Linked DNA regions of Phreatobacter oligotrophus. The protein of the gene in region 3 interacts with the protein of the main gene of each other region in a pairwise test. Links are inferred from orthologs where the notes say so. Each region holds a gene or a part of one and is shown on either strand. Other genes may lie near its edges.

Region 1 (2,869 bases), on a different replicon or contig from region 3:
TTGGCTGTGACGTTCTGAAAGGAGCCGGCCGCAAGGCTCTGCGCGGACCGCGCGGAACCGCGTTGCTCTATGTGCGGAAGTCGTTTCTCAGCCGACTGGAGCCCCCCTACCTCGATGTCGTGTCGGCGCCCTACGGGCCCGATGGCGCAACCCTGCGGGACGATGCCCGACGGTTCGAGACCGGCGAAAATCCGTTTGCGTTGCAACTGGCGCTGGGTGTGGCGATCCGCGCAACCCTGAAGCTCGGCGTTCCGGCAATTCGCGAGAGAATCGACCGGCAAGCCTCCACGCTGCGCGCGGTGCTGGCCGGGCTTCCCGGTGTGACCGTGCATGACGCCGGACCGGTTCGCTCATCGATTGTCAGCTTTACCGTGGAGGGCCATACGCCGGCGAGCGTCCGTGACCGGCTTGCTGCAGACGCGATCACCGTGGGAGCCATCGCCGAGGCCTATACGCCGTTCGACATGCGGGCCCGGCAACTGCCGGCCATCGTCAGAGCATCGGTCAGCTACCTGACCACCGATGCTGAGATCGACCGTCTGGCCTCCGCCGTCAACCAGATCTCAAGAGGACGCTGATCGACTGCGAGTTGAACCGGGCCCCCCACAGCGCTCCGCCCGAATGGGCGGCAACCGGCCTGGACCCCTGCCCCTCACGCCTTCGGCTCGGGCCGGTGCTTGCCGCCCGGCCCCTGGCCGCGGCGATAGACCATCACCGTGCGCTTGAAGGTGATCACCACGTCGCCGGCCTGGGTGTAGCCCTTGGTGCGCACCGTGAGGATGCCGACCTCCGGCCGCGAGCCGGAATCGCGCTTCTCCAGCACCTCGCTCTCCGAGTAAATCGTGTCCCCCTCATAGACCGGGTGCGGCAGGCGCACCTCGTCCCAGCCGAGATTGGCGAAGACGTTCTGGCTGATGTCGGTGACGGACTGGCCGGTGACCAGCGCGATGGTGAAGCAGGAATTGACCAGCTGCTTGCCGAAGCCGGTATTGGCCGCATAGTTCGCGTCGAAATGCGGGTGGGCGGTATTCTGGGTCAGCAGCGTGAACCAGATGTTGTCGGCCTGGGTGACGGTGCGCCCGAGCGGGTGCTTGTAGACGTCGCCGATCTCGAAATCCTCGAAGAAGCGGCCCTGCCAGCCCGGCTTCACGCTCATCGCTCACTCCATCGGTCGCGGCCCTCGCGCCTTGGCCACGCTCATGCCGCAGACGGGGGCGGGCGACAACCCGGCCGGACGGGGGCGGCTCATTCGGCGATGGGAACGCGCCCGGCGACGGTGATCGCCTCGGGCGTCAGGTGGCAGCGATAGGCCAGCATCTCGACGCCGCGGCCACGCGCCCGGTCGAAGGCCTCGCCATAGGCCCGGTCGATGTCACGGGCCAGCGCGAAGGTCTCCGCGCCGCCATACTGGATGAGGAAGACCATCACCGCCCGGTGGCCGGCTGCGACCATGTCGCCGAGCTCCTCGAGGTGCTTGGCGCCACGCGCCGTCACCGAATCCGGAAACTCGGCAAGGCCGGGCTGGCGCATGAGGTGGACGTTCTTCACCTCGACATAGCAGGGTGGACGATTCCCCCCGCTCAGCATCATGTCGACGCGGCTCGCCTTGCCATAGGCGACCTCGCGCTTGAGGTCCGGGTAGCCGGTAAGTTCGGTAATGGTGCCGTCGCGGATCGCCTCATCGACGAGGGTGTTGGGATGGGCGGTGTTGATGCCGATCATCTCCGGCCCGAAGCCGACATCGGCCTCCACCAGTTCCCAGGAATGGCTGAGCTTCCGCGCGGGATTGTCGGATTTTGACAGCCAGACGCGGTTGCCCTCGCCCTGGAGCCCCATCATCGAGCCGGGATTGGCGCAATGGGCGGTGATCGCCTCGCCGCTGTCGAGGATCACGTCCGCCAGGAAGCGCTTGTAGCGCTTGACCAGGCGGCCGGGGACGAGCGGCGAGACGAAGCGCATGGGCGGATCAGGCCACCTTGCCCCCGAGCTCGTCCTCGACATGGGCGCGGACGATCTCCTCGAAGCTCGTCTCCGCCTTGAAACCGAGGGAGGCGGCGCGCTTGGCGTCGAAGCGGCGCGACCAGCCGGAAACGATGCGGATGATGAGCTCGTCCGGCTCACGGCGCACCAGCTTCAGCGCCTTGTCGCCGCCGATCTTGCGCAGCGCCTCGAGCTGCTCGCCGACGGAAGCGGCGACGCCGGGCATGGCGAGGCTGCGACGCCAGCCGAGCTGGGCCGTGTCCATGGTCGCGGCATGGATGAGGAAGCCCACCGCCGAGCGCGGGCTCGCATGGGTGTGCACCACGTCCTCGCCGACGGGCAGGATCGCCTCCTGGCCGACCAGCGGCTCGCGGATGATGTTGGAGAAGAAGCCGGAGGCCGCCTTGTTGGGCTTGCCGGGGCGCACGCAGATGGTCGGCAGGCGGATACCTATGCCGTCGAAGAAGCCCTTGCGCGAATAGTCGGCGAGCAGCAGTTCGCCGATGGCCTTCTGCGTGCCGTAGCTGGTGAGCGGGGTGAGGAAGAACTCGTCGTGGATGGCGTCGGGGAAGGGCGCGCCATAGACGGCGATGGACGAGGTGAAGACGACGCGCGGGTGATAGGGCGCCTTCACGCCCTCCTGGCGGATCGCCTCGAAGAGCTGGCGGGTGCCGTCGAGATTGATGCGGTAGCCCTTGTCGAAATCGACCTCGGCCTCGCCGGAGACGATGGCGGCGAGGTGGAAGATGACATCGGGGCGGCCGGCGACCATGGGGCCGGCGGTGTTGGGAAAGGAGATGTCGACGGCCCAGCTCGTCACCTTGCCGGAAAAGCCGGCAGGCGCCTCGGGCGCCACCACGTCGACCAGCGACAGTTCGGTGACCGGCTG
Region 2 (3,151 bases), on a different replicon or contig from region 3:
CTGCGCCGTCCGACGCAGGTTTGCGCGACAGGACAATCAGAGGTGCCAGACGGCGGCCGCAAGGCCGCGGAAGGCATCCGGATACGAGGGTGGATGAATGCCGACGATCGGAGTGGCCGGGCTTGGCCGGATGGGCGCCGCCATGGCGCAGCGCCTCATCGAGACCGGCGCGAGCGTGGTGGTGTGGAATCGCAGCGCCGAGAAATGCGAGCCGCTGAGGGTCCGGGGTGCGACGGTGGCCGCATCGCCGGCAGCCCTTTCGAGCCTCTGCGACGTGATCATCACGATCCTCACCGATGCCGAGGCGATCGAGACCGTCTATCGCGGCCGCGACGGCCTGCTCTCAGGCGCCGTCGCGGGCAAGCTCTTCATCGAGATGAGCACGGTCCGCCCGCAGACGGAGCAGGCCCTCGCGCGGGATGTCGCCGCGGCCGGTGCGGCCTTCGTCGAATGCCCGGTGGGCGGCACGGTCGGGCCTGCCCTCAAGGGCCAGCTCATCGGCTTTGCCGGCGGTGACGCCGCGGCGGTCGAGCGGGCGCGGCCGGTTCTCGAGGCGCTGTGCCGCCGCTTCGACCATGTGGGCGAGGTCGGCGCCGGCTCCAGCTTCAAGCTCGCCATCAACCTGCCGCTCGCGGTCTATTGGCAAGCGCTCGGGGAGGCCTTCGCCCTGTGTGAACATCTCCCCATCGACCGTGCCAAGATGATCGAGATCTTCCAGGAGACCTCGGGTGCCCCGAATGTCCTGAAGGCCCGGGGCGCGACCGTGGCCGAGGCGCTCGGCGGCAAGGCGCTCGGCCCCGGGTTCTTCGATTGCGACGGCATGCGCAAGGACCTGCGCACCATGATCGCCGAGGCCGGCTCCAAGGGATACCAGCTGCCCGTCGCCGGGGCTGCGCTTGCGGTGTTCGACGAGGCCAGCGCCGCAGGATGGGGCGGCAAGGACTGCATGGAAATGCCGACCTACACCGTCAAGCGCGGCGCCTGATCCCAAGTCTCGGAGGGCGCTCCCGGTGGGAGCGCCCAACGCTGCGCTCCCGTCAGGTCGAGGGGAGCGCAAACAGCCGCCCGGTCCGGATCCTCAGCGCCACGGTGTCGCCGCGCGCCACGGGAACGTCCAGTCCCACATCGGCCTCGACCGGCGGCAGATCGTCGGCGAGCCGGATCTCCAGGCGGCGGCTGGCCGAGGCCCGGGTGATGGCGGTGACCGTGCCGGTCGCCGTCCCGGCTCCCGGGGCGACCACATCGACGTCGCTGCTGCGCAGGAAGAGCGCGGCCGGGCCGCCGGACGCTCCGGCCGGGGCCGGTCCGAGCGCGATCCCGCCGGCGCGGATGAAACCGTCCGCCACCGTCACATCGAGCCTTACGGCCTGGCCGACGAAGCCGGCGACGAAGGCATTGGCCGGGCGGTCGAGGATGTCGTCGGGTGATCCCAGCTGTTCCAGACGGCCGCGATTGAGGATGGCGACGCGGTCGGCAAGCTCGACGGCCTCCTCCTGATCGTGGGTCACGAAAACCGTGGTGTGGCCGGTACGCTGGTGGATGTCACGCAGCCAGCGCCTGAGGTCCTTGCGCACCTGGGCGTCGAGCGCGCCGAAGGGCTCGTCGAGAAGCAGCACCCGCGGCTCCACGGCAAGGGCCCGGGCGAGCGCCACGCGCTGGCGCTGGCCGCCGGAGAGCTGGCCGGGAAAGCGCTTGCCGATGCCGGGCAGCTGGACGAGCTCGAGGAGCTCCTCGACGCGCCGGCGGATCTCGTCGCGCGGCGGACGCAGGGCTCGCGGGCGGACGGTCAGGCCATAGGCGATGTTGTCGGCGACGCTCATATGGCGGAACAGGGCATAGTGTTGGAAGACGAAGCCGACCTTGCGGTCCTGCACGCGCAAGCCCGTCGCGTCCTCGCCGCCGAAATGGACCGAGCCGGCGGTCAGGGGTTCGAGGCCCGCAATGGCCCGCAGCAGCGTCGTCTTGCCGGAACCCGAGGGTCCTAGCAGCGCCAGAAGTTCGCCCGGGCGGATGTCGAGGTCGATGCCGTCCAGCGCCTTCGACCCGCCGAAATCCTTGGCGACGCCGCGGACGGCGATGGCCGTGGCGGCCGTCTCAGTGTCGGCCCTTGCCGGCGAGCGCGTCGCCGTATCGCCATTCGAGGAGGGACTTTGCACCGAGCGTGACCAGCGCGAGGAGGGCGAGGAGGGTGGCAACCGCGAAGGCGCCAACGAAATTGTACTCATTGTAGAGGATCTCCACATGGAGCGGCATGGTGTTGGTCAGGCCGCGGATATGGCCTGAGACGACGGCGACGGCGCCGAACTCGCCCATGGCGCGGGCGTTGCAGAGCAGGACCCCGTAGAGCAGGGCCCAGCGGATGTTCGGCAGCGTCACGGTGAGGAAGGCCTTGAGCCCCGAGGCGCCAAGGGTGAGCGCCGCTTCCTCCTCGGCCGTGCCCTGTTCCTGCATGAGCGGAATGAGTTCGCGGGCAATGAAGGGCAGCGTCACGAAGGTCGTCGCCAGCACGATGCCCGGCAGGGCGAAGATGATCTTGATGTCCCAGGCCGAGAGATACGGTCCGAGCAGGCCGTGGCTGCCGAAGACCAGCACGAAGACCAGGCCCGAGACCACCGGAGAGACCGAGAAGGGCAGGTCGATGAGCGTGATGAGCAGGCTCTTGCCCGGAAACTCGAACTTGGCGATGGCCCAGGCGGCGGCGACGCCGAAGACGAGATTGGCCGGCACGGTGATGGCCGCGACGGTGAGCGTCAGCGTCACCGCCGACCAGGTGGCCTCATCATCGAAGGCGGCGAGCGCCGCCTGGGGACCCTTGCGCAGTGCCTCGGCGAAGACCGCCGCCAGCGGCAGCAGCACGACGAGGGCGAGGAAAGCGACCGCCAGGAGGATGAGCAGCCAGCGGACGGGCGCGGGCTCCTGGAGCGGCGACCGGAAGCCGGCGTTGGGCGCGTCAGACATGGCCGTAGCGCCTCAGGCACCAGGCCTGCACGAGATTGATGGCGAGGAGGCTGGTGAAGGAGATGGCCAGCATCACCACGGCGATGGCGGTGGCGCCGACATAGTTGAACTCCTCCAGCTGCACGATGATCAGCAGCGGCGCGATCTCCGAGACGAAGGGCATGTTGCCGGCGATGAAGATCACCGAGCCATA
Region 3 (2,994 bases):
TCGTGGATCGTCTTGATGCCGATATTGGTGAGGATGTTGCGCACGACTTTGCGCATGAACTGGTTGTCGTCGACGATCAGCACGTCGACGCTCGACAGAAGCTGTTCCGCCTTTTTGGAAATCAGGCCGTTCATGTGTCCGCCGCCCCTGTGGCTGTTGGGGGCACACTAGGGGCCGCGGCTTGAACCCCGGCTAAGCCGATCGAGTCAATTTGAATGAAGTTGCATTTTTGCGCGGAGCGCCGTCGAGGACAGCGGCGACTTCAATCCGTGCAGGAAGATCCAGGCCGGCGGGCGGGCATCGGCGAGCAGCAGGCCGTCGCTTTCGGTGAGGCGATGGCGGGCGAGGGTCTGGGCCGCGACACCGGCGCTGGCGCGAAGGCTGGCGCCCGGGCGGTCGATCACCGCCAGCGGCAGCATGGCGGCAATGCCGCGCCAGTTCTGCCAGAGATGGAACTGGGCGAGGTTGTCCGCCCCCATGATCCAGACGAAGCGCACGCCGCGGCAGCGCGCCTTGAGCGCGGCGATCGTGTCGGAGGTGTAGCGGGTGCCGAGCGCCGCCTCGATGCCGGTCACGGCGATACGCGGGTGGCGGGCGAGGCGCTTCGCCGCGGCGATGCGTTCATCCAGCGGGGCGAGGCCCCGGCCGCTCTTCAGGGGATTGCCGGGGCTCACCAGCCACCAGACCGCGTCGAGGCCGAGCTTCTTCAGCGCTGCCAGCGCCGCCAGCCGATGCGCCTCATGCGGCGGATTGAAGGATCCGCCGAACAGGCCGATCCGCATCCCCGGCGCATGCGGCGGCAGGACGAGGCGGGCGCCCGGCCGCGGCCGGCGGCGGGCAATGCGGCTGCCCTGCGGTCTCACGGACGGGTCTGTCCCGCGCCGCGCACCCGGTACTTGAAGGTGGTGAGCTGCTCGACGCCCACCGGCCCGCGGGCATGCATGCGGCCGGTGGCGATGCCGATCTCCGCGCCGAAGCCGAACTCGCCGCCATCGGCGAACTGGGTCGAGGCATTGTGCAGCACGATGGCGCTGTCCACCTCGGCGAGGAACCGGTCGGCGGCCACCTGGTCGGTGGTGACGATGGCGTCGGTGTGGTGCGAGCCGTAGCGCTCGATATGGGCGATGGCGTCGCCGAGGCCGGAGACCACCTTCACGGCGATGATCGCGTCGCCGAACTCGGTGGACCAGTCCTCCTCGCTCGCCGGCTTGACCCGCGGATCGACGATGCGGGTGAGGCTGTCGCCGCGCACCTCGCAGCCCGCATCGATGAGGGCGGTGACGAGCGGCTTCAGGTGGGTGCCGGCGCAGGCCTCGTCGACCAGCAGCGTTTCCGCCGCGCCGCAGACGCTGGTGCGCCGCATCTTGGCGTTGAGCACGATGTCGCGGGCCATGCCGAGCGGCGCCGCGCCATGGACATAGACGTGGTTGTTGCCGTCGAGATGGGCGAAGACCGGCACGCGGGCCTCCGCCTGGACGCGGGCGACGAGGCTCTTGCCGCCGCGCGGAATGATGACGTCGATCGTGCCGCCGAGGCCCTGCAGCATGAGGCCGACGGCCTCGCGGTCGCGGGTCGGCACGAGCGAGATGGCGGCGGCCGGCAGGCCCGCCTTCTCCAGCCCCGCGGCGATGGCCTGGTGGATCGCCCGCGACGAGCGGAAGCTGTCCGAACCCCCGCGCAGGATGGCGGCATTGCCCGACTTGAGGCAGAGCGCTGCGGCATCGGCCGTGACGTTCGGCCGGCTCTCGTAGATGACGCCGACGACGCCGAGCGGTACGCGGACGCGCTCGATGCGCAGGCCATTCGGCCGGTCCCAGGCCGACATCACCTCGCCGACGGGATCGGGCAGCGAGCGCACGAGGTCGAGGCCCGCGGCGATGGCCTCGACGCGGGCCGGATCGAGGGCGAGGCGATCGACGAAGGAGGCGGTCATGCCCTGCCGGCGGGCCTCGGCCACGTCCTCGGCATTGGCCTCGCAGATGGCGGCGGAGCGGGCGCGAATGGCCTGGGCCATGGCGGCGAGGGCAGCATCCTTCTGGGCCGGCGTCGCAAGGGCGAGGCGCCGCGCGGCAGCCTTCGCCTTGCGGCCGATCTCCAGCATCTGCTCTTCGGTGCCTGCCGCCTCGCCGATGGCGGCGACGCCGGCGAAGGTCGTCGCGCTCATCGCACGCCCCGCTTCCCTGGTCCTCTAGGGGACCGTGCGTAGCACGGCCGGCAAAACAGGTAAAATCACCGAGGCCGCAGGGGAAGGTGGAGGGTTTCGGCGGTTTGGTTAACCGGGGTTTAACGCTTGACCCGTGATCTAGGGGAGCGGTGATCCGAACCGCGCCGACACGGGCGCCATGACCGACGACCTCAATGCCCCGCTCGGGGTGGCCAGCGACCAGGAGACGAAGCGGCGGTGGCCGGCGCTTCCGCTCGTGCCGATCGCTGCCGGCGTGGTCGGCGTGATGATCCTCGGCATCGCCGGCGCCATCGCCTTCATCCACAATCCGCTCGGCGGCGAGCCGCGCGCCATCGCCGCCATCGCAGCCGCCCCGCCGCGGTCCGCCGAACCGGCGCCGCAGCAGCAGGCCTCTCCCCCGCCGGCCGCCACGCCGGCCGAGGAGCCGGGCAACACCATCTCCATCATCGACGGCATGTCCGGTCAGTCCCGCCAGGTGCGGGTGGCGGCGCCGCCGCCCGAACAGACGGCCGGCCTCGACCCGCGCCTCGTCGAGCGCACGGCGCAGGGAATCCTGCCGCGGGTCGCCCCCGACGGCAGCCGGCCGCGCGACGTCTATGCCCGCGCCGTGCGCCTGCCTCCCGGCGCCGATCCGGCCCAGCCGCGCGTCGCCATCCTCATCGGCGGCCTCGGCATCAGCCAGCAGAGCACCGCCGAGGCGATGACCAAGCTGCCCGGCGCGGTCTCCTTCGCCTTCGCGCCCTATCCGAGCGACCTGGAGCGCATGGTGGCCAGGGCCCGCGCCGAAGGGCACGAGGTCTTCCTGCAGG

The links.
Region 1: the proteins of C8P69_RS16685 (region 3) and sfsA interact in binary tests that used the Escherichia coli proteins (3 or more experiments, as listed by UniProt). The link is inferred for Phreatobacter oligotrophus from one-to-one orthologs.
Region 2: the proteins of C8P69_RS16685 (region 3) and C8P69_RS11265 interact in binary tests that used the Escherichia coli proteins (3 or more experiments, as listed by UniProt). The link is inferred for Phreatobacter oligotrophus from one-to-one orthologs.

The regions. Positions count from the first base shown.
Region 1 is NZ_PZZL01000009.1:162,801-165,669, reverse strand. Bases 103-2,819 are described here. They hold sfsA (DNA/RNA nuclease SfsA), read right to left. Parts: upstream 1,960-2,819; coding sequence 1,246-1,959; downstream 103-1,245. Other genes in these bases: denD (D-erythronate dehydrogenase), read right to left, coding at 1,967-2,819; C8P69_RS18780 (MaoC family dehydratase), read right to left, coding at 653-1,156; C8P69_RS18785 (aminotransferase class V-fold PLP-dependent enzyme), read left to right, coding at 103-578. Also shown: more of C8P69_RS18785, read left to right, coding at 1-102; more of denD, read right to left, coding at 2,820-2,869. UniProt on the Escherichia coli protein: Binds to DNA non-specifically. Could be a regulatory factor involved in maltose metabolism.
Region 2 is NZ_PZZL01000004.1:304,264-307,414, reverse strand. Bases 98-3,096 are described here. They hold C8P69_RS11265 (sulfate/molybdate ABC transporter ATP-binding protein), read right to left. Parts: upstream 2,157-3,096; coding sequence 1,038-2,156; downstream 98-1,037. Other genes in these bases: cysT (sulfate ABC transporter permease subunit CysT), read right to left, coding at 2,951-3,096; cysW (sulfate ABC transporter permease subunit CysW), read right to left, coding at 2,095-2,958; C8P69_RS11270 (NAD(P)-dependent oxidoreductase), read left to right, coding at 98-985. Also shown: more of cysT, read right to left, coding at 3,097-3,151. UniProt on the Escherichia coli protein: Part of the ABC transporter complex CysAWTP involved in sulfate/thiosulfate import. Responsible for energy coupling to the transport system.
Region 3 is NZ_PZZL01000007.1:214,711-217,704, forward strand. What follows is about bases 13-2,854. They hold C8P69_RS16685 (glutamate-5-semialdehyde dehydrogenase), read right to left. Parts: upstream 2,165-2,854; coding sequence 860-2,164; downstream 13-859. Other genes in these bases: C8P69_RS16675 (response regulator), read right to left, coding at 13-134; C8P69_RS16680 (nicotinate-nucleotide adenylyltransferase), read right to left, coding at 207-782; C8P69_RS16690 (divergent polysaccharide deacetylase family protein), read left to right, coding at 2,343-2,854. Outside these bases: more of C8P69_RS16675, read right to left, coding at 1-12; more of C8P69_RS16690, read left to right, coding at 2,855-2,994. UniProt on the Escherichia coli protein: Catalyzes the NADPH-dependent reduction of L-glutamate 5-phosphate into L-glutamate 5-semialdehyde and phosphate. The product spontaneously undergoes cyclization to form 1-pyrroline-5-carboxylate.